2 regions of the Cereibacter sediminicola genome follow, and region 1 is predicted to be linked to the other one. Evidence: riboswitches for the same ligand, from Rfam matches in the RefSeq annotation. Region 1 holds a riboswitch; the other holds the start of a gene.
The links. A riboswitch is a leader RNA that binds a small molecule or an ion and turns the genes downstream of it on or off. The one in region 1 is predicted to bind thiamine pyrophosphate.

Region 1 (14,774 bases):
ATGTTCAAGATCTACTTCTGGCTTCTGGTCGTGGACTTCGTGGTGCTCACCTGGGTCGGCGCGCAGCAGACCGACTTCCCCTACGACTGGATCTCGCTGATCGCCTCGACCTACTGGTTCGCCTACTTCCTGGTGATCCTGCCGATCCTTGGCGCCATCGAGAAGCCGCTGGCCGCGCCCGCGACCATCGAGGAAGACTTCAACGCCCACTACTCGCCGGAAACCGGCGGCACGAAAACCGTCGTGGCCGAGTAAGGGAAAGGACAGTGACGATGATCCGGAAACTCACTCTCACAGCCGTCACGGCGCTCGCCCTGTCGGGCGGGGCCGCGATGGCGGCCGGTGGCGCCGGCCACATCGAGGATGTGGACTTCGTGTTCGAGGGCCCGTTCGGCACCTTCGACCAGCACCAGCTGCAGCGCGGCCTTCAGGTCTATACCGAGGTCTGCTCGGCCTGCCACGGGCTGAAGTATGTCCCGATCCGCAGCCTCTCAGACAAGGGCGGCCCCGAGCTGCCCGAGGACCAGGTCCGGGCCTATGCCACCCAGTTCACCGTGGTGGATGCCGAGACCGGCGAGGACCGCGACGGCGCTCCGACCGACCACTTCCCGGTCTCGCAGCTTGAGAACGCGCCCGACCTCAGCCTGATGACGAAGTCGCGCGCGGGCTTCCACGGCCCGATGGGCACGGGTCTCAGCCAGCTCTTCAACGGGATGGGCGGGGCCGAGTACATGTTCTCGATCCTCACCGGCTACCCGGATGAGCCGCCGCGGTGCGCCATCGACAACGAACCCGATGGCTACTACTACAACCGCGTGTTCCAGAACGGCGCGGTGCCGGACAGCTGCAAGGATGCCAATGGCGTCAAGACCGTGGCCGGCAGCTGGATCGCCATGCCGCCTCCGCTCATGGATGATCTGGTCGAATATGCCGACGGCCACGATGCCAGCATCCATTCGATGGCCGAAGATGTCTCGGCCTTCCTGATGTGGACGGCCGAGCCGAAGATGATGGCCCGCAAGCAGGCCGGCTTCACCGCCGTGATGTTCCTGACCGTCCTGTCCGTCCTGCTCTACCTGACGAACAAGCGGCTCTGGGCCGGCGTGAAGGGCAAGAAGAAGACCGAAGCCTGATCCCGCAGCGGATCGACCCGAAGGCCCCGCTCGCGCGGGGCCTTCTGCTTTTCCAGGGCCGGATCAGGTACCGAGATACTGCCGCAGCGCGGGCGGCGGATCGGCAAAGAGCGCGTCGGTCTCGCGCGGCGCCTGGGCGACACCCTCCGCCACCAGCACCGTTCGCCCGGCAAAGCGGCGGGCATCCTCGGGATCATGGGTCACCATCAGCACCGTCGCCTGCGTCTCGGCGGCGATCTCGGCCACCAGCGTCAGCATCTCGGACTTGAGCGCGGGGCCGAGCGCGGCGAAGGGCTCGTCGAGCAGCAGAACCGGTCGCGCCCGGAGGAGGGCGCGCGCCAGCGCCGCCCTGCCCTGCTGGCCGCCCGACAGCCGCCCCGGCCGCGCATCCCCGAACCCCGACAGGCCGACACGCTCCAGCGCGGCCTCGATCCGCTCCCTGTCCTGGCGTCCCAGCCGCAGCCGCGGCGACAGGCCGAGCCCCAGGTTTTCGCGCAGCGTGAGGTGCGGGAAGAGGTTCTGATCCTGAAAGAGAATGCTCACCGGCCGGTCGCCCGGCGCCATGGGCCCGAGATCACGCCCCTGCCAGAGCACCCTCCCCTCCGCCAGCGCAACAAAGCCCGCGATCGCCATCAGCAGGGTGGACTTGCCCCCGCCCGACGGGCCGATCACGGCCAGACGCTCGCCCGCGGCCGCCTGCCAGTCCGCGCTCAGGGTGAAGCTGCCGAGCCGCACCCGCATCCGGTCAAGATGCAGCATGGCGGCCTCCACGGTCAAAGACCCAGAACAGGGCAAAGCTCGTCAGCACGAGCAGAAGCGCCGCCCCCGCCGCCTGCTCGAGCCGGTAGGCCCCCATCAGCCGCTGGACGAGGAGCGGCAGCGTGGCGCCGCCTTCCCCCGCAAAGAGCGCGATCACCCCAAGATCCCCCATCGCCAGCGCCGCCGAAACCCCCAGCGCAAAGCCCAGCGGCCGCCGCAGCCGGGGCAGCGTCAGCCAGCGAAGCCGCGCCAGCCCGCGCAGCCCCAGCGCCTGAGCAAGTCGCCCGTAGTCGGCCTCGAGCGCGCGGGCCTCGGGCGCGAGGATGCGGTAGGCGAAGGGCAGCGACAGGATCGCATAGACCAGCATCGTCACCGGCAGCGCGACCAGCGTCGGATTCAGGAACGGATGGACGGCGAGGAACAGCCCGGTCCCGAGCACGAGCGACGAGGCCGCAAGCGGAAGGGTCGCCACCAGCCCGAATCGCGGAGAGGCCAGCGCCAGAACCAACGCCCCCGAGACGGACAGGAAGGCCGAAGGCAGCGCCACCGAAAGCGACCGTCCCGCCGCCGCCCAGACCTCCGGGGGCAGCTGCAACAGCCCCGGCAGCCCGCGCGCCGCGACCATGGCCATCGGCAGAAGAAGAAAGGCGGCCGCTGCTGTCAACACGAGGGCGTCCGCCACTCGGCGCCAGCCACGCGGCGCAAAGGGCACGGCGGCACGATCAAGGCCCGCGCCGAAGGCCGAGGGCAGGGCCACGGCACCCGTGGCCAGCACCGCCGCGCCGCAGATCGTGAATTGCAGCGCGGCCAGCAAGGCCGCCCGCCCAAGGTCGAACTCGAACCGGAGCGCCTGATAGATCGCAAGCTCGACCGTCGTGGCCCGGGGACCCCCGCCCAGCGTCAGGGCGACGGCAAAGCTTGACAGGCAGATCACGAAGACCACGAGCGCCACGCCCGGCAGCACCTCGCGCAGCATCGGCCGCTCGAGATGCCGCGCGACGTCGGCCGGGCCGAACCCCAGCGCCGCCGCGAGGCGAAACCGCTCGGACGGAATGGAAAGCCAGCCCTGCAGGATCAGCCGAACCGCAAAGGGCATGTTGAAGAAGACATGCGCCAACACCACCCCATGCAGCCCGTAGATCGAGAGTGGCGCCACCGCCAGAGCCTCGAACCCACGATTGAGCAGGCCCGCCCGGCCGAAGACCGCGATGATCCCCAGCACCGCCACAATGACCGGCAGCAGGAAGGGCGCGCCCAGCAGCGCGATCATCAGCCCGCGGCCCGGAAAGCTGCGCCGCGCCAGCGCCCGCGCCACCGGAACGGCGAGCAGCACCGACACGAGGGACGAAAGCGCCGCCTGAAGGACCGTGAAGCGCAGCGCGGCCCAGTCGGCAGCCCCCAGCGCGCCGCCGCCCGCCCGCGCCATCACCAGCGCGAGCGGTCCCAGCGTCAGCGCGGCAAGGGCCGCGGCAACGATCAGCGCGCCAGCGCGTCTTGCCATTCGCGGAGGGCCTCCGGCCGCAGCGAGAGGGCCTGATCGGCCGGCAGAAGCAGCGACACCTCCGGCCGGACCAGCGTCTCGAACCCGTCGGGCAGCCCGCCGGCCGGCAGCCTGGCGGGATACATCCAGTTGGTCGTGGGCAGCACCGACTGCACCGGCTCTTCAAGCAGGAAGGCCAGGAAGCGGTCGGCCAGCTCGGGCTGGTCCGAGGCCGCGAGCTTGCCCGCCACCTCGACCTGCAGGTAGTGGCCCTCGCGGAAGGGCGCCGCGGCCTTGCTGTCATCCTCTTCGGCGATCAGGTGGTAGGCGGGCGAGGTCGTGTAGCTCAGCACCATGTCGGCCTCGCCCTCGAGGAAGAGGCCATAGGCCTCGGACCATCCCGGCGTCACCGTCACGATGTTGTCGGCCAGCGCACTCCATATCTCGGGCGCGCGATCGCCGTAGGCCGCCTTCACCCACATCAGCAGGCCAAGGCCGGGGGTCGAGCTGCGCGGGTCCTGGATGACGATCCGGGCATCCGAGGCGGCAAGCTCCTCGAAGGAGCCCGGCACCTCGGCCATCTTGCGGTCATGGACGAAGGCGAACCAGCCCCAGTCGAAGGGCAGGAACAGAGGATCGTCCCATGCCACCGGCAGATCGACCTCGGCCGCCGCGCCATGCGGGGCAAAAAGCCCCGTGGCCGCCGCCGCCGCCGTGAGGTTGGTGTCGAGACCCACCACCACGTCGGCCTCACTCCGCGCCCCCTCGAGCTGGAGGCGCGCCAGCAGCGCCGCGCCGTCGCCCGCCGCCACGAAGCGCAGGTCGCAGCCGCAGATCTCCTCGAACGCCGCCTCGACGGCAGGGCCCGGGCCCCATTCCGAGGTGAAGCTGTCGTAGGTCAGCACGGTCAACACGGGGGTCTCCGCCGCGGCCACCCCGGCCGTCAGCATGAAACCCGCAGCAAGCATCGGAAACTTCATCTCATCCTCCTCTCACGACGCGGGCGGAACGGGATGAGGAGCCATGCACCTTCCCTCCGCCGGTCCTAACCGGGTCAGGTTCAACGGGTTCGCAGCGCGCGTCTCAGCCCTTGCAGGCACCCCGAGGTGCCCCCGACCATAGCGACGCGGCCTGCCGCCGCAACAGGAAAGCCGCCCATTTCGCCAGAATCCGGTTCCCCGGCGGCCGCATCTGGCCTATGGCTCGGCCCAAACGGGAACAGGCGTCATGAGCTTCAACACCTTCGGCCACATCTTCCGCGTCACCACCTGGGGCGAAAGCCACGGACCCGCGCTCGGCGCGACCGTGGACGGCTGCCCGCCCGGCATCGCCATCGACCCCGAGGCGATCCAGCACTGGCTGGACCGGCGCAAGCCGGGGCAGAACCGCTTCACCACCCAGCGGCAGGAGCCCGACGCGGTGCGGATCCTGTCGGGCACGTTCGAGGGCCGTTCGACCGGCACGCCGATCCAGCTCATGATCGAGAACACCGATCAGAGATCCAAGGATTACGGCGAGATCGCCCAGAGCTTCCGCCCCGGCCATGCCGACATCACCTACCACTGGAAGTACGGGCTGCGCGACTATCGCGGCGGCGGCCGGTCCTCGGCGCGCGAGACGGCGGCGCGGGTGGCGGCCGGCGGGATCGCACGGGCGGCGCTGTCCGAGCTGGTGCCGGATCTGCGGATCGAGGGTTACATGGTGCAGATCGGCCCGCACGCCATCGACCGCAGCCGGTTCGACCGGGCCGAGATCGAGCGCAACCCCTTCTGGTGCCCCGACCCGGATACGGCCGCGCTCTGGTCCGATTATCTCGACGGGCTGCGCAAGGCGCATGACTCCGTGGGCGCCATCGTCGAGATCCGCGCCTCGGGCGTGCCTGCGGGGCTTGGCGCGCCGATCTACGGCAAGCTCGACAGCGACCTTGCCGCGGCGATGATGACGATCAACGCCGTGAAGGGCGTCGAGATCGGCGAGGGGATGGCGGCGGCCTGCCTCACCGGCAGCGAGAACGCCGACGAGATCCGCATGGGACCGAACGGCCCCGAGTTCCTCTCGAACCACGCGGGCGGCATCCTCGGCGGCATCTCGACGGGGCAGGATGTGGTGGTGCGCTTTGCCGTGAAGCCGACCTCGTCGATCCTGACGCCGCGGCGCTCGATCACGACCGACGGCCGCGAGGTGGAGGTTGTGACCAAGGGCCGGCATGATCCCTGCGTGGGCATCCGCGCGGTGCCGGTGGGCGAGGCGATGATGGGCTGCGTTCTGCTCGACCACCTGCTCCTCGACCGTGGCCAGACCGGCGGCCTGCGCGGCCCGATCGGCGAAGCCTAGCGCCGGGCGGCCTCAGGCACGCGCGACAGCTGCACGGCCAGGATGCCCGCGGCGATCACGACGACGCCGACCGCGTCCCAGATCCCCATCCGTTCGCCCAGAAGCACCGCCGCGACGGCCACGCCGAAGAACGGGTTGAGGAAGTGGAAGGTGGCCGCCCGCACCGCTCCGATCCGGCCCACGAGGAGAAACCAGACCCAGGTCGCGAGCAACCCCGGCACGAGGGTCGTGTAGGCGAAGGCCGCAAGCAGGCTGAAACTCCAGGAAACCTCGAGGGGGTTCTCGACCGCTAGCGCCACGGGGGCGAGCGCGGCCGAGCCCACCAGCATCTGCAGCCCCACGATGATCAGCAGGTTGCCGCCCGACGAGGCCACCCGCACCGTGAGCGTCGCCGCCGTCAGGGCGATCACGCCCACGACGCAGAGGAGGAAGCCGAGCCCGTCCTCGCCACCCGAAAGCCGCGTGCCCATGATCAGCACCACGCCCGTCATTCCGGCAAGCAGCCCCAGCGCCGTCAGCGGCCGCAGCCTCTCGTGCAGGAAGATCCAGCCCGCCAGCGCCACCAGCAGCGGCATGATCGAGGCCACGATGGCGGCAAAGCTGGCGCTGACCCAGCGCATCGCGACGAAGTTGAGCCCGAGGTAGAGCGCGTTCTGGCACAGGCCAAAGATCACCACGCCGCGCCACTGCGCGGGCGTCAGCCGGGCCGACTGGCCAAGCGCCGCGCCAATGGCCAGCGCGATGAGCCCCGAGACGAGAAAGCGCAGCGACAGGGCGCTCAGGGGCGGCGCATGGGCCACGATGATCCGCGCCGAGGCGAAGGCCGAGGACCACATGAAGGCAAAGGCCAGGCCCATTCCGATGCTGCGCAGATCCATCCCGCTCCCCCCATGAAAAAAGGGCCGCCGTCTGGCGACCCTCGGATGGCTGCCAAGGCCGAGCCCGAAGGATCAGGCGTTCACGCTGTCCTTCAGCGCCTTGGCGATCGTGAATTTCACCTGCTTGTCGGCGGCCTTGGTCACCTGCTCGCCGGTGGCGGGGTTGCGCACCTGACGCTCGGGCCGCTCGCGGCAGACGACCTTGCCGAGGCCCGGCAGCGTGACCGCGCCGCCGGCGGCCACTTCGCGGGCCACGATGGACGCGATCGCGTCGAGAGCCGCATTGGCCGTCTTCTTGTCCGCGCCCATCTCGTCAGCGAGTGTCGCCACGAGCTGCGTCTTGGTCATCGGTTTCGACATGAGAGTCTCCTGGTCTTGCCCCGCTGGACGCGGGGTCTGTTCCTGCCTCGGGGGGCTAATGCAAGGGCTACACCTTGTTTTGCAGCACAAATCAAGCCCTATTCCCGGCCTGCCCCCGCGTCAACACGCCTAGAGGAAAGCGGTTTCCTCGAAGCTGCGCAACTTTCGGCTGTGGATGCGTTCGATCGGCGTCTCACGCAACATTTCCATTGCGCGAATCCCGATGCGCAGGTGGCGGGCGACCTGCGTGCGGTAGAAATCGCTGGCCATGCCGGGAAGCTTCAGCTCGCCATGCAGCGGCTTGTCCGAGACGCAGAGCAGCGTGCCGTAGGGCACCCGGAAGCGGAAGCCGTTGGCCGCGATCGTCGCGCTTTCCATGTCGAGCGCCACCGCCCGGCTCTGGCTCAGCCGCTGCACCGGCCCGGACTGGTCGCGCAATTCCCAGTTGCGGTTGTCGATCGTGGCGACGGTGCCCGTCCGCATGATGCGCTTGAGCTCGTAGCCCTGAAGCTGGGTCACCTCCTCGACCGCATCCTCGAGCGCGATCTGGATCTCGGCCAGTGCCGGGATCGGCACCCACACCGGAAGGTCATCGTCCAGGACGTGATCCTCGCGCAGATAGGCATGGGCCAGCACGAAATCCCCAAGGCTCTGCGAGTTCCGCAGGCCCGCGCAATGGCCCACCATCAGCCAGGCATGGGGCCGCAGGACCGCGATATGGTCGGTCGCGGTCTTGGCGTTCGAGGGGCCGACGCCGATGTTGACCAGCGTGATCCCCTGCCCGTCCGGCCGCTTGAGGTGGTAGGTCGGCATCTGCGGCAGGCGCGGCAGCAGGACAAGCGGCGTTTCGGGATCGGTGATCTCCTGATCGCCCGGCCCCACGAAGGCGCTGTAGCCGGAGTTCGGATCCGCAAGGGCCGCCCGCCCGATGGCCTCGAACTCGTCCACATAAAACTGGTAGTTGGTGAAGAGGACGTGGTTCTGGAAGTGGCGCGGATTGGTCGCCGTGTAATGCGTGAGCCGCGCAAGCGAGTAATCCACCCGCTGCGCCGTGAAGGGAGCCAGCGGTAGCGAGCCGTCGGGATGGCTGAGGCGCGATCCGTTCACGATGTCGTCGTTGGTGGTCGCCAGATCGGGCACGTCGAACACGTCGCGCAGCGGGAACGACAGCACGCCCTCCTGCGGGACGGCGACCGAGGGATCGTTCGCCACCGCAAAATGCACCGGCATCGGCGTCGCCGAGACGCCGATCTCGACCGGCACGCCGTGGTTCTGCATCAGCAGCCCGATCTGCTGGATCAGGTAGTTGCGGAACAGGTCCGGCCGCGTCACGGTCGTCGAATAGGTGCCCGGCTCGGCGACATGGCCAAAGCTCAACCGGCTGTCGGCGCGGGTGAAGCTGGTGGTCGTGAGGCGGATTTCGGGATAGTAGGCCCGCACGCGCGTGGCGGGACGGCCCGAAGTGGCGGCGGCGCTGAAATGGCCCGACAGAAAGCGGGTGGACAGGGCGTAGATCTCCTCCAGCCGCCGGACCGCCTCGGCGGGGTCCGTGAAGCTCTCGGGGGCAGGCACATCGGGCACGAGTAGGGGAAGGGGCGCGTCGGTCACGGGTCTGTCTCTTTCTGTCGCTGCCTCGGGAAAGGATGCGCAGGCTCATCGACGGGGATCAAGCCTCTCCGCACCGGCGAGGGCGGACCCGTTCCCCTCTTGCGGCGCGCATCCGCCCTGCGGATAGTGGCGGCATGAAGACGTTGCTTTCCCTCGGACATGGCTATTCGGCGCAGGCGCTGGCGCGCCGGCTTCTTCCCGCCGGCTGGCGGGTGATCGGCACGACGCGGAGCGCGGCCAAGGCCGAGGCCCTGCGCGCGCAGGGCGTCGAGCCGCTGCTCTGGCCCTCCGATCCCGGCCCGGCCCTCGCTCAGGCCACCCACATCCTCGCTTCGGCCGCGCCGGGGCCCGAGGGCGATCCGTTCCTCGCCATTCACGCTTCGCGAATGGCCGAGGCCCGGCCAGAGTGGGTGGGCTACCTTTCGACCACGGGCGTCTATGGCGATCATCAGGGCGGCTGGGTGGATGAGGACACCGCCCTCACCCCCTCGACCGAGCGCGGCCGGGCCCGCGTCGCGGCCGAGCGCCAGTGGCAGGCGCTGGGTCTGCCGCTCCACATCTTCCGGCTTGCGGGGATCTACGGCCCCGGGCGGGGCCCGTTCGAAAAGGTCCGCGACGGGACGGCGCGCCGCATCGTGAAGCCGGGGCAGGTCTTCAGCCGCATCCATGTCGAGGACATCGCGCAGGTTCTGGAGGCCTCGATCCGGCATCCCGAGCCGGGCGCGATCTACAATGTCTGCGACGACGATCCGGCGCCGCCCGAGGATGTGCTGGGCTATGCGGCCGAACTGATCGGCCTGCCTCCTCCGCCCGAGGTGCCCTATGACGAGGCCGAGATGACGCCGATGGCGCGCAGCTTCTACGCCGAATCCAAGCGGGTGCGGAACGATCGGATCAAGGAACGGCTGGGGGTCCGCCTCATCCATCCCGATTACCGTTCGGGGCTGCGCGCCCTTCTCGCGACGGGCGGTTGAAGGGAAGGGGCCCCGCTCGCCGGGGCCCTGCCCGGGCTCAGGCGCGTCGGGCCAGAACCTCCACACCCAGCGTTTCCAAGGCCTTGCGCTCGATGTCGGCGGCGTTCAGGCCCGCCGTCGCATACATGGCCTCGGCGCTGTTGTGGTCGATGAACGTGTCGGGCAGCACCATCGAGCGGTAGCGGAAGCCGCGGTCGAAGACCCCCGCCTCGGCCAGAAGCTGCGCCACATGGCTGCCGAAGCCGCCGATGGCGCCTTCCTCGATGGTGATGAGCGCCTCGTGATGGGCGGCCAGCTGCAGGATCAGGTCGCGGTCGAGCGGCTTGGCAAAGCGTGCATCCGCCACCGTGGGCGAGATCCCGCGCGCCGCCAGCGCCTCGGCGGCCACCTGCACTTCCGACAGGCGGGTGCCGAAGGACAGGAGCGCGATCCGCGTGCCCTCGCTCACCACCCGGCCGCGCCCGATCTGGAGCGGCACGCCCTTCGCCGGCATCTCGACCCCCACGCCGTCGCCGCGCGGATAGCGGAAGGCAATGGGCCCTTCGTCATGGGCGGCCGCGGTGGCGACCATATGGACAAGCTCGGCCTCATCGGCGGCGGCCATCACCACGATGCCGGGCAGGTTCGACAGGAAGGCCACGTCGAACGAGCCCGCATGGGTGGCGCCGTCCGCCCCCACCAGTCCCGCCCGGTCGATGGCGAAGCGCACCGGCAGGCGCTGGATCGCCACGTCATGCACGATCTGGTCGTAGCCGCGCTGCAGGAACGTGGAATAGATCGCGCAGAAGGGCCGCATCCCGCCCGCCGCAAGGCCGGCCGAGAAGGTGACGGCGTGCTGCTCGGCGATGCCGACGTCAAAGATCCGCTTGGGGAAACGGTCCGCGAAGAGGTTGAGGCCCGTCCCGTCCGGCATGGCGGCGGTCACGGCGCAGATGCGCTCGTCCACCTCGGCCTCCTTGATGAGGCTCTGGGCGAAGACCTTGGTGTAGGAGGGCGCGTTCGAGACCGGCTTGACCTGCGCGCCGGTCAGGACGTTGAACTTGTTCGTGGCATGGCCGCGGTCGCGCGCGGCTTCGGCCGGGGCGTAACCCTTGCCCTTCTTGGTGATGACATGGATCAGAACCGGCCCGCTGGCGCGATGCTTGACCGTGCGCAGCACCGGCAGAAGCTGGTCGAGATCGTGCCCGTCGATGGGGCCGACATAGGAAAAGCCCAACTCCTCGAACAGCGTGCCGCCGACGGTCACGCTCTTCAGCATCTCCTTGGCGCGACGGGCCCCTTCCTGGAAAGGTTCCGGCAGCAGGCCGAGCGCACCCTTGGCGGCGGCCTTGAAGTCCTGGAACGGCGCCCCCGCATAGAGCCGCGACAGATAGGACGAGAGCGCCCCCACTGGCGGAGCAATGCTCATCTCATTGTCGTTCAGGATCACGATCACGCGGTTCTTCAGGTGGCCGCCGTGGTTCAGCGCCTCGAAGGCCATGCCGGCCGACATCGAGCCGTCGCCGATGATCGCCACCGCGTCGCCCGTGTCGCCGCCCAGCTCACGCGCGGCGGCAAAGCCCACCGCCGCCGAGATGGAGGTCGAGGAGTGCCCCGCGCCGAAGCAGTCATAGGGGCTTTCCGACCGCTTGGTGAAGCCCGAGAGCCCCCCGCCCTGCCGCAGCGTGCGGATGCGGTCGCGCCGGCCGGTCAGGATCTTGTGGGGGTAGCACTGATGCCCCACGTCCCAGATGATCTTGTCGCGCGGCGCGTCGAAGACCGCATGGAGCGCAACCGTCAGCTCCACCACGCCGAGGCCTGCGCCCAGATGCCCACCCGTCACCGACACGGCCGAGATGGTCTCGGCTCGCAGCTCGTCGGCGAGGTTGCGCAGCTCACGGTCCGTGAGGCCCTTCATGTCGACCGGAAGCGTCACCCGGTCGAGCGTCGGCGTGCAGGGTCTGTCGGTCATCGTCTTCCTTCAGCTTTCACGCGATATGACGAAGCGCGCGGCCTCGATCAAAGTTCCTGCCTCTGGCCCATAGGGGGCAAGCGCCGCCTCGGCCTCCTCCACCAGAGCCCGCGCGCGCGCCTTGGCGCCGTCGAGCCCGAGGAGCGAAACGAATGTGGCCTTGCCGGCCTCGGCATCCTTCTGGAGCCGCTTGCCCGCCTTGTCCGCATCGCCCTCGACGTCGAGAATGTCGTCGGCGATCTGGAACGCAAGCCCGAGCGCCGTGGCGTATCGGCGCAGTGGCCCCGTGTCCGCCTGCCCCAGGATGGCGCCCGCTTCGGCAGACCAGCGGATCAGCGCCCCCGTCTTGCCCGCCTGCAGGTGGGTGATCTGTTCGAGCGTCAGGGGAACAGCCGCCGTCTCGGCGGCAATGTCGAGCGCCTGGCCCAGCACCATGCCCTCGGCGCCCGAGGCCCTGGCGAGCGTCTCGACAAGACGGATCCGCACCTCGGCCGGGCCCAGCGCCGGATCGGCCAGCAACTCGAAGGCCAGCGTCTGCAGCGCGTCGCCCGCAAGGACAGCGGTGCATTCGTCCCATTTCCGGTGCACCGTCGGCAGGCCGCGGCGCAGGTCGTCATCGTCCATGCAGGGCATGTCGTCATGCACGAGGCTGTAGGCGTGCAGGGCCTCGATCGAGCCCGCGGCGCTCACCGCCGCGTCGGGCGCGATCCCGTGCAGGCGCGCGGATTCCAGCACGAGGAATCCCCGCAGCCGCTTGCCGCCCTGCACCGCATAGCGCATGGCATGAACCACCGGCAGCTCCTCGCGATCCGCCAGCGCCGCGTCAAGCCGCGCCTGCACCCGCGCGGCCGCATCCGTCAAAGCCTTGGAAAAGCTCACAATCCCTCCGCCGGAACCGTCCCCGTCGCGCGACCTTCGGCGGCGCGGATCAGTTCCACCTTGTCCTCGGCATCCTTCAGCTTCTGCGCGCAATGCGCCTTGAGCGCCGACCCGCGCTCGTAGAGGCGGATGGAATCGTCCAGCGGCACGTCGCCCTTCTCCAAGGCCGTGACGACCGCCTCCAGCGCGGCCATCGCCTCTTCGAATGTCATCTCTGCCACTGCTTTTTCCGTCATGCGCTCCGCTCCAGAAGGACGCCCACATGCGCCGCGCTGCTCGCGGCGAGGGCAGCCAGATCATATCCGCCCTCGAGTGTCGATACCACCCGCCCGCCGCATGACGCCGCAGCCAGATCGCACAGGCGCCCGGTGAGCCAGCGGAAATCCTCCTCGCGCCAGTTGAGGTTGGCCAGCGGATCGGCGGCATGGGCGTCGAACCCCGCCGAGATCAGGATCAGTTCGGGCTGCCAGTCCGCGATGCGCCGGAAGGCCTCGTCCCAGGCCTCGCGCATCTCGGCGCCCCCGCTGCCCGGGGCGAGCGGCAGGTTCAGGATCTGCCCGTGCGCGCCGCGTTCGTCCGCGGCTCCCGTTCCCGGATAGAGCGGCATCTGGTGGCTCGAGACGAACAGGGCCCGCCCCTCGTCCCACAGCAGATCCTGCGTGCCGTTGCCGTGATGGACGTCGAAATCCACCACGGCGACGCGCCCCAGACCGTGATGGTCAAGCGCGCGCCTGGCCGCGATGGCCACGCTGCCAAAGAGACAGAAACCCATCGGCTTCTCGCGTTCCGCATGGTGGCCGGGCGGGCGGCAGCCGACGAAGGCCGAGGAGGCCTCGCCCGCCAGCACCAGATCGACCGCGGCACAGGTGCCGCCGACGGCGCGCATCGCCGCCTCGAACGAGCCCGGCGACATCCAGGTGTCGGGATCCAGTCCGGTGATGCCTTCGGTGGGCTCCGCACGGCGAATCCGGTCGAGATGGCTTTGCGGGTGGCAGCGCAGCACCTCGGCGTCATCGGCCATCGGCGCGTCGCGCCTCTCGAGCGGCAGCCCGTCGAGAGCCGCCGCCACCGCCGCCATGCGCTCGACCCGCTCGGGATGCCCCTCGGGCGTCACATGCCCTTCCGAGGCCGCGTGCGAAATCCAGACCACCGTCATGCCGTTCCCTCTCCTATGCGCTGCCCGAGCCTGCGGGGAAAGCGCCGGCATCTCAAGCGCGACGAAGGGAGGCCCGGTCATTCGCGCTTCGCCAATGACCGGAAGGCTGCCGCGTCAGTCCGGGGCCAGCATGTAGCCCGAGCCGCGAACGGTCTGTAGATAGCGCGGCTGCCGCGGATCGACCTCGATCTTCCGGCGGAGGCGGGTGATCTGCACATCCACAGCGCGTTCCTGGCTCTGGCCCTCGTCGCGGCCAAGATCCCCCACCAGCCGCTCGCGGCTCACCGCTTCGCCGGGCTGCGCCGCGAAGATCCGCATGAGCGCCGCCTCGGTCGCCGTCAGCCGCACGGGCTCGGTGCCGCGCCAGAGCTCGCCCCGCTCCAGATCGTAGCGCACGTCGCCCAGATGCAGCACCTTCGGCCCCAGTTCGGGCCGCGCCGAGGGCACGCGCCGCAGGATCGCGTTGATCCTGAGCAGCAGCTCCTTCGGCTCGAAGGGTTTGGCCAGATAGTCGTCCGCCCCCGCCTCGAGCCCCTCGATCCGGTGCGACGTCTCTCCCCGCGCCGTCAGAAGCAGGATAGGCGTCGCCAGATCCTCGCGCAGCGCGCGCGTCAGCGAGACGCCATCCTCGCCCGGCATCATCACGTCGAGCACGATCAGGTCGAACTCGAGCCCGTCGAGCAGCCGGCGCGCCTGCGCCGCATCCCGCGCGGACGAGACGAGAAACCCGTTCCGGATCAGAAACTTCTGCAGAAGGCTCCGAATGCGCTCGTCATCGTCCACCACCAGAAGATGCGCCTGCGGCTCGCTCACGCTCCACCCTCCTTCAGCGTCTGATACTGCCGACGCAACTCCGGATCCATCATCGCCTCCAGCACCTGCCGAAAGCCCTGAACCGCCGCGGGCCCCGCCGCGCGGTAGGCGGCCCGCATCCGTGCGCGCTGCGCATCCGACAGCGCCCGCTCGAGGTCGGTCCCCCTCGGGGTGAGGTAGAGGTGTCGTTCGCGCTTGTCCACCCGGCCCACACGGCTCTCGACAAGCCCGTCCTCGATCAGGGTCCGCAAGACCCGGTTCAGGCTCTGCTTGGTGACGCCAAGGATCGAGAGCAGGTTGTTGACCGTCGTGCCCGGGCTGCGGTGGATGAAATGCATGGCCCGGTGATGCGCCCGGCCATAGTCGAGATCACCGAGGATCCTGTCGGGGTCGGCGGTGAAGCCGCGGTAGGCGAAGAACATCGCCTCGATGCCCTTCCTGAGCTGCTC
Region 2 (14,774 bases), on a different contig from region 1:
CCGCTATTTCAACGTGGCCGGCGCCGATCCCGAGGGCGAGGTGGGCGAGCAGCACGAGCCCGAGACCCATCTCATTCCGCTGATGCTGGATGCGGTGGCGGGAAAGCGGCCGGCGCTGACCGTCTTCGGCACCGATTATCCTACGCGCGACGGAACCTGCATCCGCGATTATGTGCATGTGATGGATCTGGCGCAGGCGCATGTGCTGGGGCTGAACCGGCTGCTTCAGGGCGGCAACAGCCGGGTCTTCTGCCTCGGCACGGGGCGCGGCTTCTCGGTGCGCGAGGTGATCGAGCAGTCGCGCGCCGTCACCAACCGCGAGGTGCCGATCGTGTTCGGCGATCGCCGGGCGGGCGATGCCGCCGCCCTTGTCTGCGGGTCGGAGCGTGCCGTGCGCGAACTCGGATGGGAGCCCGAACGGTCCACCCTGCCGCACATGATCGCCGACGCATGGCGCTGGCATCAGGCCCCGCGCTTTGAGCAGTGAGGATGAGAGAGTGACCGATCCGGTCGAAGACCGCCTGGCCTTGGCCTGCGAAGTGGCGGCGGAAGCCGGCCGCCTCGCGCTTGACTTCTTCGCCCGGCGCGAGAGCCTCGCGGTCGAGGCCAAGGCAAGCCCCCAGGATATCGTGAGCCGTGCCGACCGCGAGGTCGAGACGCTGATCCGGCGCCGGATCTCGGACCGCTTCCCCGAGGACGGTTTTCTGGGCGAAGAGCACGGGGCGCAGGCGGGGACATCCGGCTTCACCTGGGTGATCGACCCGATCGACGGGACCGCACCCTTCCTCGCCGGTCTGCCGCACTGGTGCGTGGTCCTTGCGCTTCAGCAGGACAGCCGGACAGTGGCGGGCGTCGTCGAGCATCCGCTCGCGCGCGAGACCTTCACCGCCCGGCGGGGGGGCGGGGCCTTCCTCAACGGCGAGCGGCTGCATGCGCGCGCCGATCTGCGCATCGGCAACTGCAACGTGGCCCTCGGGGCCAGCCATCGCACGTCGCCCGACCTCGCGGCCGCGCTGGTGCGCGAGCTGATGCGGCGCGGCGGGATGTTCTACCGCAACGGCTCGGGCGCGATCATGCTGGCCTCGGTCGCCGCGGGCCGGCTGGGCGGCTATTATGAGCCGCACATGAACCCCTGGGACTGTCTGGCGGCCATGCTGATGGTCGAAGAAACACAAGGGCTCGCTTCCCCCTTCCCCGAGGACGCAAGCGGTGGCATGGTGCTCGTCGCCGCACCGAACGTGTGGGAAGATCTGACAGCCGTTGTGAAGGCAGCAGAGGGACAGGCAGGATGAAGGTCATGAGGACCGCCGCGCTTCTTGCGGCGGCGCTGGCGCTGGCGGGCTGTGGCGGAGGCGCCACGCCCAGAGACGGGCGCGGCGAAGGCTCGGGTCAGCCCGAGGTGATGCGGATGGTGAGCGACTATGCCAAGCTCTACCAGGTTCCGCCGTCGCTGATGCACCGCGTGGTGCGGGGCGAAAGCGGCTACAATCCGGCGGCGCGCAACGGGCCCTACCTGGGGTTGATGCAGATCCATCCCCAGACCGCGAAGACCATGGGCCACAAGGGCGGGGCCGAGAGCCTGCTCGACGCGCGCACGAACCTGACCTACGGCGGCAAATATCTGCGCGGCGCGTGGCTGGTGGCGCGCGGCAACGAAGAGCGCGCGATCCAGTGGTATCGCAACGGCTATTACTACGAGGCCAAGCGACTTGGGCTGCTCGAAGAAACCGGCCTGCGCTGATCCGGCAGGCCGCGCCCTTCGGCAGCGCGGGTCCATTCGCGCTTCGTGAAATGCCCGGCCCGGGGCCCCACCGCGCCCGCCCGAAGAGACTTGCGCCGCGCGCTCGCCTCGCGGTATGGCTTTGGTCAGTGACAGGGGCGTCCGGGACATGTCCGGGCTGAGAAGCACCCTTCGAACCTGAACCAGGTCATGCTGGCGGAGGAAGTCGCGATGCTGCAGGTCCTGCGCCTGGGGTCATTTCGTCTCCTTCCGTCATGGAAGGAGCAAGATGGATCGCTGCGGAGCCTATCTCGACACCATGCGGAGCACGGCGCCGCTGGTGCAATGCATCACCAACTTCGTTGCCATGAACGTAATGGCCAACGTGCTGCTGGCTGCGGGCGCCTCGCCCGCGATGGTGCATGACGCCGAGGAATCGGGCGAGTTCGCCGCCATCGCGCAGGTGCTGACCATCAACCTCGGCACGCCCAGCCCGCGCTGGGTCGAGGGGATGGAGGCCGCGGCGCGCGGCGCCGTCGCGGCCGGGCGGCCCTGGGTGCTCGATCCGGTGGCGGTGGGGGCCACGGCCTTTCGGCGCGACCTCGGGGCGCGGCTTCTGGCGTTGAAGCCCGCCATCATCCGCGGCAACGCCTCGGAGATCCTCGCCCTCGCCGGCGCCGAAGCGCGGGGCAAGGGCGCCGACAGCGCCGACACGGTGGCGGCCGCCGAGGCCGCCGCGCAGCGTCTGGCCGAAGGGTCGGGCGCCGTGGTGGCGGTGACGGGCCCGGTGGATTTCGTCACCGACGGCCGCCGGGGCATCCGGTGCGGCAACGGACATGCGCTGATGCCGAAGGTCACCGCGCTCGGCTGCTCCCTGACCGGCATCGTCGGGGCCTTTGCGGCGGGCCAGCCCGCCTTCGAGGCCACCGCCGCGGGGCTTGCCTTCTTCGGCCTTGCGGGTGAGGAGGCCGCGCGCCGGGCCTCGGGGCCGGGCAGCTTCCAGGTGGCCTTCCTCGACGCGCTTCATGCGATGACGCCCGATGACCTCGACCGCGGCGCGAAGCTGGAGGCGGCATGAACCTCACGCTCTATTTCGTGACGCCCGACGGTGCCGCGAACTCCGAGGCGCTGGCGGTCGCGGCGGTGCGCGGCGGGGCCACGCTGGTCCAGCTGCGCGACAAGCACAGGAGCGACGCCGAGCTTGTCCCGCTGGCCCGGCGGCTGGTCGCGGCGCTGGAGCCTTTCGGCGTGCCGCTGATCGTGAACGACCGGGTCGAGGTCGTGCTGGCGGCGGGTGCGGCGGGCCTTCATGTGGGGCAGGGCGACCTCGGCATCGAGGAGGCGCGGCGGCGGATCGGGCCGGACCGGCTCCTTGGCCTGTCGGTCGAGGCGCCCGGGCATCTGCAGGCCCTGCCGCTGGGGATCGTGGATTACGTGGGCGTGGGGCCGGTGCGGGCGACGGCCTCCAAGCCCGATCATGCGCCGCCCATCGGGTTTGACGGGCTGGCGCGGCTGGTCGCGGCGGCGCCGGTGCCGGCCGTGGCGATCGGCGGGCTTGGCGCGGGCGATGCGCGGGCGGTGAAGGCGGCGGGCGCGGACGGACTGGCGGTGGTGTCGGCCATCGGCTCGGCCGCGGACCCCGAGGCGGCCGCGCGCGCGCTGGCCGAGGAATGGAGGCGCGCATGATCCCCAACATCCTCTCCATCGCGGGCTCGGACCCGTCGGGCGGCGCGGGCATACAGGCCGACCTCAAGGCGATCGGCGCAAACGGCGGCTACGGGATGGCGGTGCTGACCGCGCTCACGGCGCAGAACACGCGCGGGGTGACGGGGGTCGAGCTGGTCGCGCCCGCCTTCGTCACGGCGCAGATTCGCGCGGTCCTGACCGATGTGCGCACCGATGCGATCAAGATCGGCATGCTGGGAACGGCGGCCGTCACCGAAGCGGTGGCGGCCGAGCTGGCCGGGCAGGGGGCGCCGGTCGTCCTCGATCCGGTGATGGTGGCCAAGGGAGGCGACCGGCTGCTTGCGGCCGAGGCGGTGGCGGCTCTGCGCGAGCGTCTGTTGCCGCTGGCGCGGATCGTCACCCCGAACCTGCCCGAGGCGGCGGACCTGCTGGGCGAGGCCGAGGTTTCGGACCGGGCGGGCATGGAGCGTCAGGCGCGGGCGCTGCTGGCGCTGGGGCCGGGGGCGGTGCTGCTCAAGGGTGGCCATCTGGCGGGCGAGGACTGCCCCGACCTGTTTCTCGACCGGGACAGGATGGAATGGCTGGTGGCGCCCCGCACCGATACGCGGAACACGCACGGAACGGGCTGCACCCTGTCGTCGGCGCTCGCCACGCATCTCGCCCTGTCGGGCGAGGCACTCGCCGCCTGCCGGGCCGCCAAGGCCTACGTCTCGCGCGCCATCGCCGGGGCCGATGCCCTGTCCGTCGGCAGCGGCCACGGGCCGACCGATCACTTCTTCATGCTGAGGAGCCCCGAATGAAACGCGCCGCCCTGCTTGCCCTGCTTCTGCCTGCGCCCGCCGTGGCGCAGCCGCTGACCATCGCGCTCGACTGGTTCGTGAACCCCGATCACGGGCCCATCATCGTCGCCGAGCGGCAGGGCTGGTTCGGCGAGGCGGGCCTCGAGGTCGAGATCGTGGCCCCGGCCGATCCGGCCGATCCGCCGAAGATGGCGGCCTCGGGTCAGGTCGATCTTGCGATCACCTATCAGCCGCAGCTCTACCTGCAACATGCCGAGGGGCTGCCCCTCGTGCGGGTAGGGACGCTGGTCGAAAGCCCGCTCTATTGCGTCATGGCGACGGCCGATGGCCCGGTGCAGGGGCTGGCCGATCTGAAGGGGCGCAAGGTCGGCTTCTCGGTCGCCGGGATCGAGGAGGCGCTGCTGCACACGATGCTGCGCACGAACGGGGTGGAGCCCGCGGAGGTCGGGTTCGTGAACGTCAACTTCGCGCTGACCCCTGCGCTGGCCAGCGGGCAGGTCGATGCGGTGGCGGGGGCCTTCCGCAACTTCGAGCTGCACCAGATCGCCGCCGCGGGACAGGAGGGCCGATGCTTCCTGCCCGAAGAGAATGGCGTGCCCGCCTATGACGAGCTGATCTATGTGGCCAACCCCGACCGGATGGACCGCGACGCCGTGGCCGCCTTCTTGAAGGTGACCGAGCGGGCGGCCGGCTGGATCGCGGACCATCCCGACGAGGCGTGGGAGGTCTTCCGCGGCTGGTCGGCCGAGGTGGATGATGAACTGAACGCCGCCGCATGGGGCGACACGCTGCCCCATTTCGCGGCCCGGCCGATGGCGCTTGACGCCGACCGCTATGCCGGCTTCGGGCGCTACATGGCCGAGGTGGGCCTGATCGCGGAGGCGCCCGCGGTGGCCGACGTGGCGGTCGATCTGTCGGCCCCCTGATGGGGTTCGGGATCGAGGGCTCGGCCCGGATCGGCGGCCGGGTGCTGTTTCGCGACATCGCCCTGCCGCTGGCGCCGGGTTGGACCTGCCTGCTCGGCGCGAGCGGCGCGGGCAAGAGCACGATCCTGCGGCTCGTGGCGGGCCTGCCCACGGGCGCAGAGTTCGAGGGACAGGTGAGGGCCCCGCGGCGGATCGCCTGGATGGCGCAGCGCGATCTCCTGCAGGAGCGGTCGAGCCTTCTTGCGAACGTGCTGCTCGGGCGCAGGCTGTCGGGTGCGTCGGCCGATGCCGCGCGGGCGCGCGAACTTCTGGATCTGGTCGGGCTGGGGGGACAGGAGGCGCGGCGGCCCCCGAGCCTCTCGGGCGGGCAGCGGCAACGGGTGGCCCTGGCCCGCGCGCTGATGGAGGAGGCGCCCCTTGCGCTGCTGGACGAGCCCTTCTCGGCCCTCGATGCGGGCACGCGGCGGCGGATGCAGGATCTGGCGCTGGAGCGGCTTTCCGGTGCGGCGGTGCTGATGGTCACGCATGATCCGATGGAGGCCCTGCGGATGGGCGATCGGGTCTGGCTGCTCGAGGGCGGCATGCTCCGCCCGGTGACGCTGCCGCAGGGGCCGGTGCCGCGGCCGCTGCCTGCGCTGGCGGCCGAGGCCGAGCGGCTGATGGCGCGGCTCGCGGCATGAGGGCCGTGCTGGCGGGGATCGCGCTGCTGGCGCTCTGGCAGGCGGTGGTGAGCCTCACCGCGGTGCCGCCCTTCATCCTGCCGGGGCCGGTGGCGGTGCTGCAGGCGATGGTGGCGAACCGGGGGATGCTTGCGCAGAACGCCGCGACGACGGCGGCCGAGATCGGCCTGGGGCTCGGGCTGGGGGTGCTGACGGGTCTGGCCGCGGGCCTTGCCACGGCGCTTTCGGATCGGCTCGGGCAGATCCTCCGGCCGCTTCTCGTCATCAGCCAGGCGCTTCCGGTCTTTGCGCTGGCGCCGATCCTGACGCTGTGGCTCGGCTACGGGATGGGGTCGAAGGTCGCGGTCGTGGTGCTCATCACCTTCTTCCCGGTTGCTTCGGCGCTGCATGACGGGCTGCGCGCGACCCCCGAGGCGGCGCTCGATCTGGCGCGGCTGGCGCGGGCGCCGCGCTGGCGGGAACTGATGTGGCTGAGGCTGCCGCATGCGCTGCCGCATCTGGCGGCGGCCCTGCGGATCGCGGCCGTCTATGCCCCGATCGGGGCCGTGATCGGCGAATGGGTCGGCTCCTCGGCCGGGCTCGGCCATCTGATGCTGCTGGCGAATGCGCGGATGAAGACGGACCTCATGTTCGCGGCGCTGGCCGTGCTGGCGGCGATGACGCTGTCCCTGCGGGCCGTCACCGATGCCGGGCTGAGACGCGCGGGCCTCTGAGCGGGCCGGTCAGACCGGGCCGGGCGGCGCGGTCCCGCCCATCGCCGGCACCCGGATCTCGATCGCCGCGCCGCGCTGCGCGGGCAGCGTGCGGATCGTTCCGTTCACCTGGCCGATCAGGCTTGCCACCATCCGCACGCCAAAGCCCGGCTGCGCCATCAGGTCGAATCCCTCGCCAAGGCCCGGCCCGTCGTCCTCGACCGTCAGCACCAGTTCGGCTCCCTCGCGGCGGCAGCTCACCCGAACCTCCGGCTCGGGCCCGCCGTGCTTGAGCGCGTTCGTCACCAGCTCGTTCAGGGCGAGCGAGAGGGCAATGGCGCTGTCGGCCGTCACCTCCGCGCTGCCCTGAAGATCGGGCGTCACCTGCGCGCGGCCGCCCTCGCTTTCCTCGATCGCCTCGCACAGCGCGGGGACGAAGGGGCCGAAATCCACCTGTTCGCTCGCCCCCAGCCGGTGAAGCAGGTCGTAGGTCCGGGCGATGGCGCCGATCTGGCCCTGGATGCGGATCATCCGCTCGCGCATGGCGGGCTCTGTCACGCCGCGCCGTTGCAGCGCCACGAGGCTCGAGATCAGCTGGAGGTTGTTCTTCACCCGGTGGTGCACCTCGCGCAGCAGCATCTCGTTGCGCTCGAGGGTGCTGCGGAGCGCGCGGGTGCGCTCGGTCACGATCCCGTCGAGATCGGCGTTCACCCTCTCGAGATCCGCGCGGGCCTGCTGGAGTTCGCGGACCGAACGCCTCAGGTTCTGCGTGACCTGCCGCCGCTCGTCGGCGGAGACCGCCAGGATGAAGGTCGAGAGCGCGACGACGGCGATCAGCAATTGCATCGCAATCACCCGGTCCACTCCTGCCAGATCCGTGAAGGGGCCGAGCCCGTCGAGCATGGCCCGGATCGCGATGCCCGTCACCGCAAGGACGGCGAGCGTCGCGCCCTCGATGCGGAAGCGCAGGGCCGCCCAGACCAGCAACGGAAAAAGCAGATAAAGATGGTCCAGATCGTGCGCGACGCGCAGCGACAGGACCGCGCCGGCGATGAGGCCGCCCGCCAGCACCAACGCCTCGAGCAGCCACAACCGGGGCGGCATGCGCGGGCGCTCGCGCGGGGCGAGCCAGACGAGGAGGGTGGTCCCGACCAGAAGCAGGCCAAGCGCGTCGCCCAGCCAGAAGACCCGCCAGTAATGCAGGTAGCCGATCTCGGGGAAGCGGAGCTTGATGATCAGCGCGCCTCCTGTCGCGGCCAGGGCCGAAGCCGCGAACGGAGCGATCAGGACGTAGCGGACGAAGGCCGCCAGCCCGTCGATCCGCACGGGGCCGTTGGTGAGGCGACGCAGAAGGGCCGCGGCGAGCGTCGCCTCGAAGCCGTTGACCACGCCGAAGGCCAGCGCCCAGGGCAGGCTCAGCGTGTCCCAGCCGGCTATGACTTCGCCCAGCACGCCCGCGGCCAGCAGGAAGGGCCAGTGTCGCGGGATGCTGACGAGAAGCCCCGCCAGCAGGACGGCATTCGCCGGCCAGAGCACCACCGTGCCCGTCGGCGGCATGGCCGTCGCGGTGCCGATCCGGCCCATCAGGACGTAGCCTGCAAGCACCAGGATCAGCACCAGCCAGAGCGGCGCCATCGCATCGCGTCCCCGCAAGGCGGACGATCCGAACCACGACACTGCCACACGTCCCTCCGGTACCTGGGGGTCAGATTTGCCCGAAGCCGCGGCAAATGCCAGCGCAACTTGCGGAACAGGACGACGACGGGGGGTCGAAGGCCCGTGCGGGGCGGCGGTCCGCCCCGGGACCGGCCACCCCGCTCTCGCGCCCCTCGGGGCACGCAGCCGAATACACTGCCCTTGCGGGTGGATCCGGCAGGGTTACCTGCAAGAGATCACTTTCTCACGAGGAAGAAGATCGCACGGCGGGCAGAGTCGCGCAAAGGCGCCGATCGCCGCAGGCAAGGACGGTCTCCGACCGGATGTGGCGCAACCGACCCGGGGCGGAACGTGGCCGCCCTGCGCGCACTGCGGCGCATCGTCAGGGATCTGCCTGCCCGTCCGGGTCGTTGTCTCGAGATGGGGAGGGTGGTGCTGCAGGAGAGGATTGAACTCTCGACCTCTCCCTTACCAAGGGAGTGCTCTACCACTGAGCTACTGCAGCGTCTGGTGCCCCTGCCGGGCGTGGCGGGTGATTAGACGCAATCCGACCGCCGTGCAAGGGCCAACTGGACGCTTTTTTGTCGCTGCGTTACGAAAGGCGCCATGAGCGGAAAGGCGAAGGATCAGGCGCCGCAGGGCGCCACGGGCGGCAAGGCTTCGCCGGGGGCGAAGGGGCCTGCGGCAGAGAGCCGCGAAGACCGGTTGAAGGCGGCGCTGAAGGCCAATATGGCCCGGCGCAAGGCACAGGCAAAGGCGCGCGCGGCCCGCGAGGCGGGACCCGAAGACGCGCCGGAATGAGGGCAGGCGGATGGATTCGATTCTGGTGAAGGGCAACGGGGAACTGCGCGGGCAGATCCCGATTGCGGGGGCAAAGAACGCCTGCCTCGCGCTGATGCCCGCGACGCTGCTCACCGATGAGCCGCTCACGCTGACCAACGCGCCGAGGCTCTCGGACATCCGCACCATGACGCAGCTTCTGCAATCGCTGGGCGCCGAGGTGGCCAGCCTGCAGGGCGGGCAGGTGCTCGCGCTCTCGTCGCACGCGCTGACCGATCATCGCGCGGATTATGACATAGTGCGCAAGATGCGGGCCTCGATCCTCGTGCTCGGGCCGATGCTGGCGCGCGACGGGCATGCGGTCGTGTCGCTGCCCGGCGGCTGCGCCATCGGGGCGCGACCGGTGGACCTGCATCTGAAGGCGCTCGAGGCGATGGGCGCCGACCTCGACCTGCGCGATGGCTACATCCACGCCAGGGCACCGGCCGGCGGCCTGCGGGGTGCGCGGGTGGAGTTTCCCATCGTTTCGGTGGGCGCCACGGAAAATGCGCTGATGGCGGCGACTCTGGCCAAAGGCATTACCGTGCTCGAGAACGCCGCGCGCGAGCCCGAGATCGTCGATCTCGCCCGCTGCCTCCGGCGGATGGGGGCGCAGATCGAGGGCGAGGGCAGCGCGACCATCACCGTGCAGGGTGTGGACCGGCTGGGCGGGGCGACGCATCCCGTGGTGACCGACCGGATCGAGCTGGGCACCTACATGCTCGCGCCCGCGATCTGCGGCGGCGAGGTGGAACTCCTCGGCGGGCGGATCGAACTGGTCGGCGCCTTCTGCGAAAAGCTCGACGCGGCCGGCATCACGGTCGAGGAGACCGAGCGCGGGCTGCGCGTCGCGCGCCGGAACGGCCGGGTGAAAGCGGTCGATGTCACGACCGAGCCCTTCCCGGGCTTTCCGACCGACCTGCAGGCGCAGATGATGGCGCTGCTGTGCACGGCCGAGGGCACCTCGGTGCTCGAGGAGAAGATCTTCGAGAACCGATTCATGCACGCCCCGGAACTGGCCCGGATGGGGGCGCGGATCGAGGTGCATGGCGGGACGGCGCGGGTGACCGGCGTCGAGAAGCTGCGCGGCGCGCCCGTGATGGCCACGGACCTGCGGGCCTCGGTGAGCCTCATCCTCGCCGGGCTCGCGGCCGAGGGCGAGACGGTGGTGAGCCGGGTCTATCACCTCGATCGCGGCTATGAGAGGGTGGAAGAGAAACTGAGCGCCTGCGGCGCGCAGATCAGGAGGATACCCGGCTGATGGCGGATGCGCGGTTCGAGGACGCCGGCGAAGGGCCGCTCTATCTGGGGGCCGAGACCGTCGAGGATCTGGGCGTGATCTCGGCGCTGGTGCAGGATGCGGTCCTTTCCGCGCAGGACATGCGCTGGCTGCCCCGCAAGCGGCGGTTCGCGCTGCTGCTGAACCGCTTCCGCTGGGAGGATCGCGAGACGGCCGAGCGCGAGGGGCGCCCCTACGAGCGGGTGCGGTCGGTGCTGGCCTTCGAGGGTGTGCTGGCCGTGCGGACGCAGGGCATCGACCGGACCGACCGGGATCTGGTGCTGTCGCTGCTTGCGCTGGAGTTCGAACCCGACGCGGATGGCGGGGGGCGGCTGGTGCTGGTGCTGGCCGGAGACGGCGCGGTGGCGCTGGAGGTCGAGGCGCTGGAGGTCGTGCTGAAGGATGTGACGCGGCCCTATGTGGCGCCGTCGGGCAGGGTGCCCGAGCATCGGGACTGACCGCCGCGGCTGGCCGGGGCGGGGGGCTGTCTGCCCCCCGGCCGCCCCTTTGGGGGCGGCTCCCCCCGAGGATATTTTCGCGAGAATGAACGGGTGTGCGGGTCCGGGTGGAGGGGAGGCCGGCCCGGCTCTCGTGCGAAAGTGTCACCCGTCGCTTGCGGTGCGACGCTTGAGGGATGGGGGGATGCGCGGTAAGGGAGGCTCAGCCAAGGAGTTCCGCCCATGCCCCAGTTTCTCGATGCCAGTGATCCCGGATTCGAGGCGGCCTTTTCCGCTCTTCTGGGCATGAAGCGCGAGGACAGCCCCGACGTCGATGCCGTGGTGGCCGCCATCATCGCCGATGTGCGCGAGCGGGGCGATGCGGCCGTGATCGAGCTGACCGCCCGTTTCGACCGGCTGGAACTGGTGCCCGAGCGGCTGGCCTTCTCCGAGGCGGAGATCGAGGCGGAGATCGCGCGTGTGCCGGCCGACGAGCGCGCGGCGCTGGAACTCGCCGCCGAGCGGATCCGGGCCTACCACGAGCGGCAGATGCCCGAGGATGCCCGCTGGGAGGATGCCTCGGGCGCCTCGCTCGGCTGGCGCTGGGGCGCGATCGCCTCGGCGGGGCTCTATGTGCCGGGCGGGCTGGCCTCTTACCCCTCCTCGGTGCTGATGAACGCGATCCCGGCCAAGGTGGCGGGCGTCGAGCGGCTGGCGGTTGTCTGTCCGACGCCGGGGGGCGTGGTCAATCCGCTGGTTCTGCTGGCCGCGCGGATCGCGGGTGTCGATACGATCTACCGGATCGGCGGCGCGCAGGCGGTGGCGGCGCTGGCCTACGGCACCGAGACGATCCGGCCGGTGGACAAGATCACCGGGCCCGGCAATGCCTATGTGGCGGCCGCCAAGCGGCGCGTCTTCGGCAGGGTCGGGATCGACATGATCGCCGGCCCCTCGGAGATCCTCGTGATCGCGGACGGCAAGACGGATCCCGACTGGATCGCGCTCGATCTGCTGAGCCAGGCGGAGCACGACGAAAGCGCGCAATCCATCCTGATCACGCCCGATGCGGCCTTCGGGCAGGCGGTGGCGCGGGCGGTCGAGGCGCGGATCGAGACGCTCGAGCGAAGAGCCATCGCGGGCGCCTCGTGGCGGGATTACGGGGCGGTGATCGTGACGCGCGACCTCGAGGAGGCGGCGGCGCTGTCGGACCGGGTGGCGCCCGAGCATCTCGAACTGTGCGTGGAGGATCCCGAGGCGCTGGCCGCCCGGATCCGCCACGCGGGGGCGATCTTCCTCGGCGCCTGGACGCCCGAGGCGATCGGCGACTATGTGGGCGGGCCGAACCACGTCCTGCCGACCGCGCGCTCGGCGCGCTTCTCGAGCGGGCTGTCGGTGATGGATTTCCTCAAGCGCACCACGCTTGCGCGCATGACGCCTTCGGCGCTGCGCGCCGTCGGGCCGGCCGCCGAGCGGCTGGCGATCTCGGAGAGCCTCGAGGCGCACGGGCTGTCCGTGCGCGCCCGGCTCGACCGGCTGAACGAGGGCTGAGAGATGAACCGCATCTGCCATATCGAGATCGACCAGACCAGCCCGATCCCGCCCACCGCCGAGATCGAGCAGGAGCGGCAGGTCGCGATCTTCGATCTTCTCGAAGAGAACAGTTTCGCGCTGCCTCCGCGCGAGGGGAAGCCGCCGGTCGAGGGGCCCTTCCGCCTGACGCTTGCGATCCGCGAGGGGCGGCTTGTCTTCGACATCCGCTCGCAGGAGGACGAGAAGGTGGGCGAGTTCCACCTGAGCCTCGGCCCCTTCCGGCAGGTGGTGAAGGACTATTTCCAGATCTGCGAGAGCTATTTCGAGGCGGTGAAACGGCTGCCGCCCAGCCAGATCGAGGCCATCGACATGGCGCGCCGGGGCATCCACAATGAAGGCGCACGGGTGCTCAAGGAACGTCTGGAGGGGAAGGCCGAGGTGGACATCGACACGGCACGGCGCCTCTTCACCCTGATCTGCGTCCTGCACTGGGGCTGACCGTGTCGCAGAAGCCGCCGTCTTCGGTGCTGTTCTGCTGCGACCACAATTCGGTCCGCTCGCCGATGGCGGAAGGGCTGATGAAGAAGCTCTACGGCAGGCAGGCCTATGTCCAGTCGGCCGGCGTCAAGAACGACCGCGAGATCGACGGCTTTACCGTCTCCGTCTGTCAGGAGATCGGGGTCGAACTCTCGCGCCACCGCTCGCGCTCGTTCGAGGAGATGATGGACTGGGGCGACGACCTGTCGGGGTTCGACCTCATCGTGGCGCTCTCGCCCGCGAGCCAGCGGATGGCCCTTGAACTCACCCGATATTATCATCTTGATGTGGAATACTGGCCGATCATGGATCCGACGGGACTGGGCGAGGGGCGCGAGCAGAAGCTCGCCGTCTATCGTCAGGTGCGTGACCAGATCCGGGGCCGGATGGTGGCGCGCTTCGGGCCGCCGAACGAGACGAAGGAGGAGGCCGGCGATGGGACGTGAACTGATCGGGCGCTACTATGACGCCTTCAATGCGGGCGATGCCGAAGGGATGCTCGCCTGCGTGACCGACGACATCGAGCATCGGGTGAACGAGGGCGAGGTGCGCCACGGCCGCGAGAAATTCGCCGAATTCTGCTCGCACATGGGGGTGAGCTACCGCGAACAGCTGCGCGACATGGTGATCTTCGTGAACGAGGATGGCACCCGCGGCGCGGCCGAATTCGTGGTGCACGGCGAATATCTGCAGACCGATCCGGGCCTGCCCGAGGCGCATGGCCAGACCTATGTCCTGCCGGCCGGCGCCTTCTTCGACCTGCGCGATGGCCGGATCGCCCGCGTGACCACCTTCTACAACCTGAGCGACTGGATCCGGCAGGTCTCGGCATGAGCCTTGAGGCGCGGGTTCTCACCGGGCCGGCGCTGGAAGATCGGCTTGACGAGGTGGCGGCACTGCGGATGCGGGTCTTCCGCGACTGGCCCTATCTCTACGAGGGGTCGATGGAGTATGAGCGCGCCTATCTCTCGGCCTACCGGACGAGCCCGGGGGCGATCCTCGTGGGGGCGTTCGACGGAGACCGGCTGGTGGGGGCGGCGACCGGCACGCCGATGGAGGATCACGCCGAGGATTTTGCGACCGCCTTTGCCGCGACCGGCGTGCCGCTCGACCAGATCTTCTACTGCGCCGAATCGGTGCTGCTGCCGGACTATCGCGGGCAGGGCATGGGTCACCGCTTCTTCGACCTGCGCGAGGCCCACGCCCGTGCCCTCGGGCGGCGCCATTCGGCCTTCTGCTCGGTGATCCGGCCGGCGGACCATCCGCTGCGCCCCCCATCCGCGCGCAGCAACGAGCCCTTCTGGCGTGGCCGCGGCTATGCGCCCCTGCCCGGCGTGATCGCCGAATACAGCTGGACCGACGTCGGCGAGAGCCAGGAGACCCGCAAGCCGCTCCAGTTCTGGATGCGCACGCTCTGACGCCCCTCATTTCCCGGAGTTGCCATGAAGATCGCCGCCGCCGCCTATCCGCTCGACTGGTTCGACCATTTCGCCGATTACGAGGCGAAGATGACCGCGTGGGTCGCCCGCGCGGCGGGCGAGGGGGCGGATCTGCTCGTCTTCCCGGAATATGGCGCAATGGAACTGGCGAGCCTCGGTGGCCGGTCGGTGGCTGCCGATCTCGAGGCGGCGCTGCATGAGGTGGCGCGGCACGGTCCCGCGGTGGACGGGGTGTTGCGCGGACTGGCCGAGGCGCATCACCTGCATATCCTCGGCCCTTCGGCGCCGGTGTTCGAGGGCGCGCGCCCGGTCAATCGCGCTGTCCTCTACGGGCCCTCGGGCGTCATCGGCCATCAGGACAAGCTGATCATGACGCGATTCGAGCGGGAGACATGGGATGTGGTGCCGGGCGGCGAGGCGCGGGTGTTCGAGACCGCGCTGGGCCGGATCGGCGTCGTGATCTGCTACGACAGCGAGTTTCCCCTGCTCGCCCGCGCGATGGTGGAGAAGGGGGTCGAGATCCTGCTCGCGCCCTCCTGCACCGACAGCCTTGCGGGCTTTACCCGTGTCCGC

Region 2: another riboswitch for thiamine pyrophosphate. It lies ahead of thiM (hydroxyethylthiazole kinase); the one in region 1 lies ahead of thiB (thiamine ABC transporter substrate binding subunit).

The regions. Positions count from the first base shown of each region.
Region 1 covers NZ_VDEK01000005.1:14,734-29,507, forward strand. Annotated here, with positions in the region: gene petB (cytochrome b) at 1-255, shown strand, start outside; gene petC (cytochrome c1) at 273-1,133, shown strand; gene FG154_RS05070 (thiamine ABC transporter ATP-binding protein) at 1,197-1,892, opposite strand; gene FG154_RS05075 (thiamine/thiamine pyrophosphate ABC transporter permease ThiP) at 1,879-3,393, opposite strand; gene thiB (thiamine ABC transporter substrate binding subunit) at 3,369-4,352, opposite strand; TPP riboswitch at 4,387-4,486, opposite strand; gene aroC (chorismate synthase) at 4,600-5,706, shown strand; gene FG154_RS05090 (DMT family transporter) at 5,703-6,584, opposite strand; gene FG154_RS05095 (HU family DNA-binding protein) at 6,657-6,944, opposite strand; gene FG154_RS05100 (AMP nucleosidase) at 7,074-8,552, opposite strand; gene FG154_RS05105 (SDR family oxidoreductase) at 8,687-9,526, shown strand; gene dxs (1-deoxy-D-xylulose-5-phosphate synthase) at 9,564-11,477, opposite strand; gene FG154_RS05115 (polyprenyl synthetase family protein) at 11,487-12,356, opposite strand; gene FG154_RS05120 (exodeoxyribonuclease VII small subunit) at 12,353-12,592, opposite strand; gene FG154_RS05125 (histone deacetylase family protein) at 12,589-13,512, opposite strand; gene FG154_RS05130 (response regulator) at 13,627-14,325, opposite strand; gene FG154_RS05135 (MarR family winged helix-turn-helix transcriptional regulator) at 14,322-14,774, opposite strand, start outside.
Region 2 covers NZ_VDEK01000012.1:61,465-76,238, forward strand. Annotated here, with positions in the region: gene galE (UDP-glucose 4-epimerase GalE) at 1-487, shown strand, start outside; gene FG154_RS10230 (inositol monophosphatase family protein) at 498-1,292, shown strand; gene FG154_RS10235 (transglycosylase SLT domain-containing protein) at 1,289-1,741, shown strand; TPP riboswitch at 1,865-1,962, shown strand; gene thiM (hydroxyethylthiazole kinase) at 2,010-2,798, shown strand; gene thiE (thiamine phosphate synthase) at 2,795-3,406, shown strand; gene thiD (bifunctional hydroxymethylpyrimidine kinase/phosphomethylpyrimidine kinase) at 3,403-4,206, shown strand; gene FG154_RS10255 (ABC transporter substrate-binding protein) at 4,203-5,132, shown strand; gene FG154_RS10260 (ABC transporter ATP-binding protein) at 5,132-5,812, shown strand; gene FG154_RS10265 (ABC transporter permease) at 5,809-6,525, shown strand; gene FG154_RS10270 (sensor histidine kinase) at 6,535-8,157, opposite strand; tRNA gene FG154_RS10275 (tRNA-Thr) at 8,591-8,665, opposite strand; gene FG154_RS10280 (hypothetical protein) at 8,767-8,961, shown strand; gene murA (UDP-N-acetylglucosamine 1-carboxyvinyltransferase) at 8,972-10,240, shown strand; gene FG154_RS10290 (DUF2948 family protein) at 10,240-10,716, shown strand; gene hisD (histidinol dehydrogenase) at 10,939-12,243, shown strand; gene FG154_RS10305 (UPF0262 family protein) at 12,247-12,723, shown strand; gene FG154_RS10310 (arsenate-mycothiol transferase ArsC) at 12,720-13,208, shown strand; gene FG154_RS10315 (ketosteroid isomerase-related protein) at 13,198-13,596, shown strand; gene FG154_RS10320 (GNAT family N-acetyltransferase) at 13,593-14,180, shown strand; gene FG154_RS10325 (carbon-nitrogen hydrolase family protein) at 14,205-14,774, shown strand, end outside.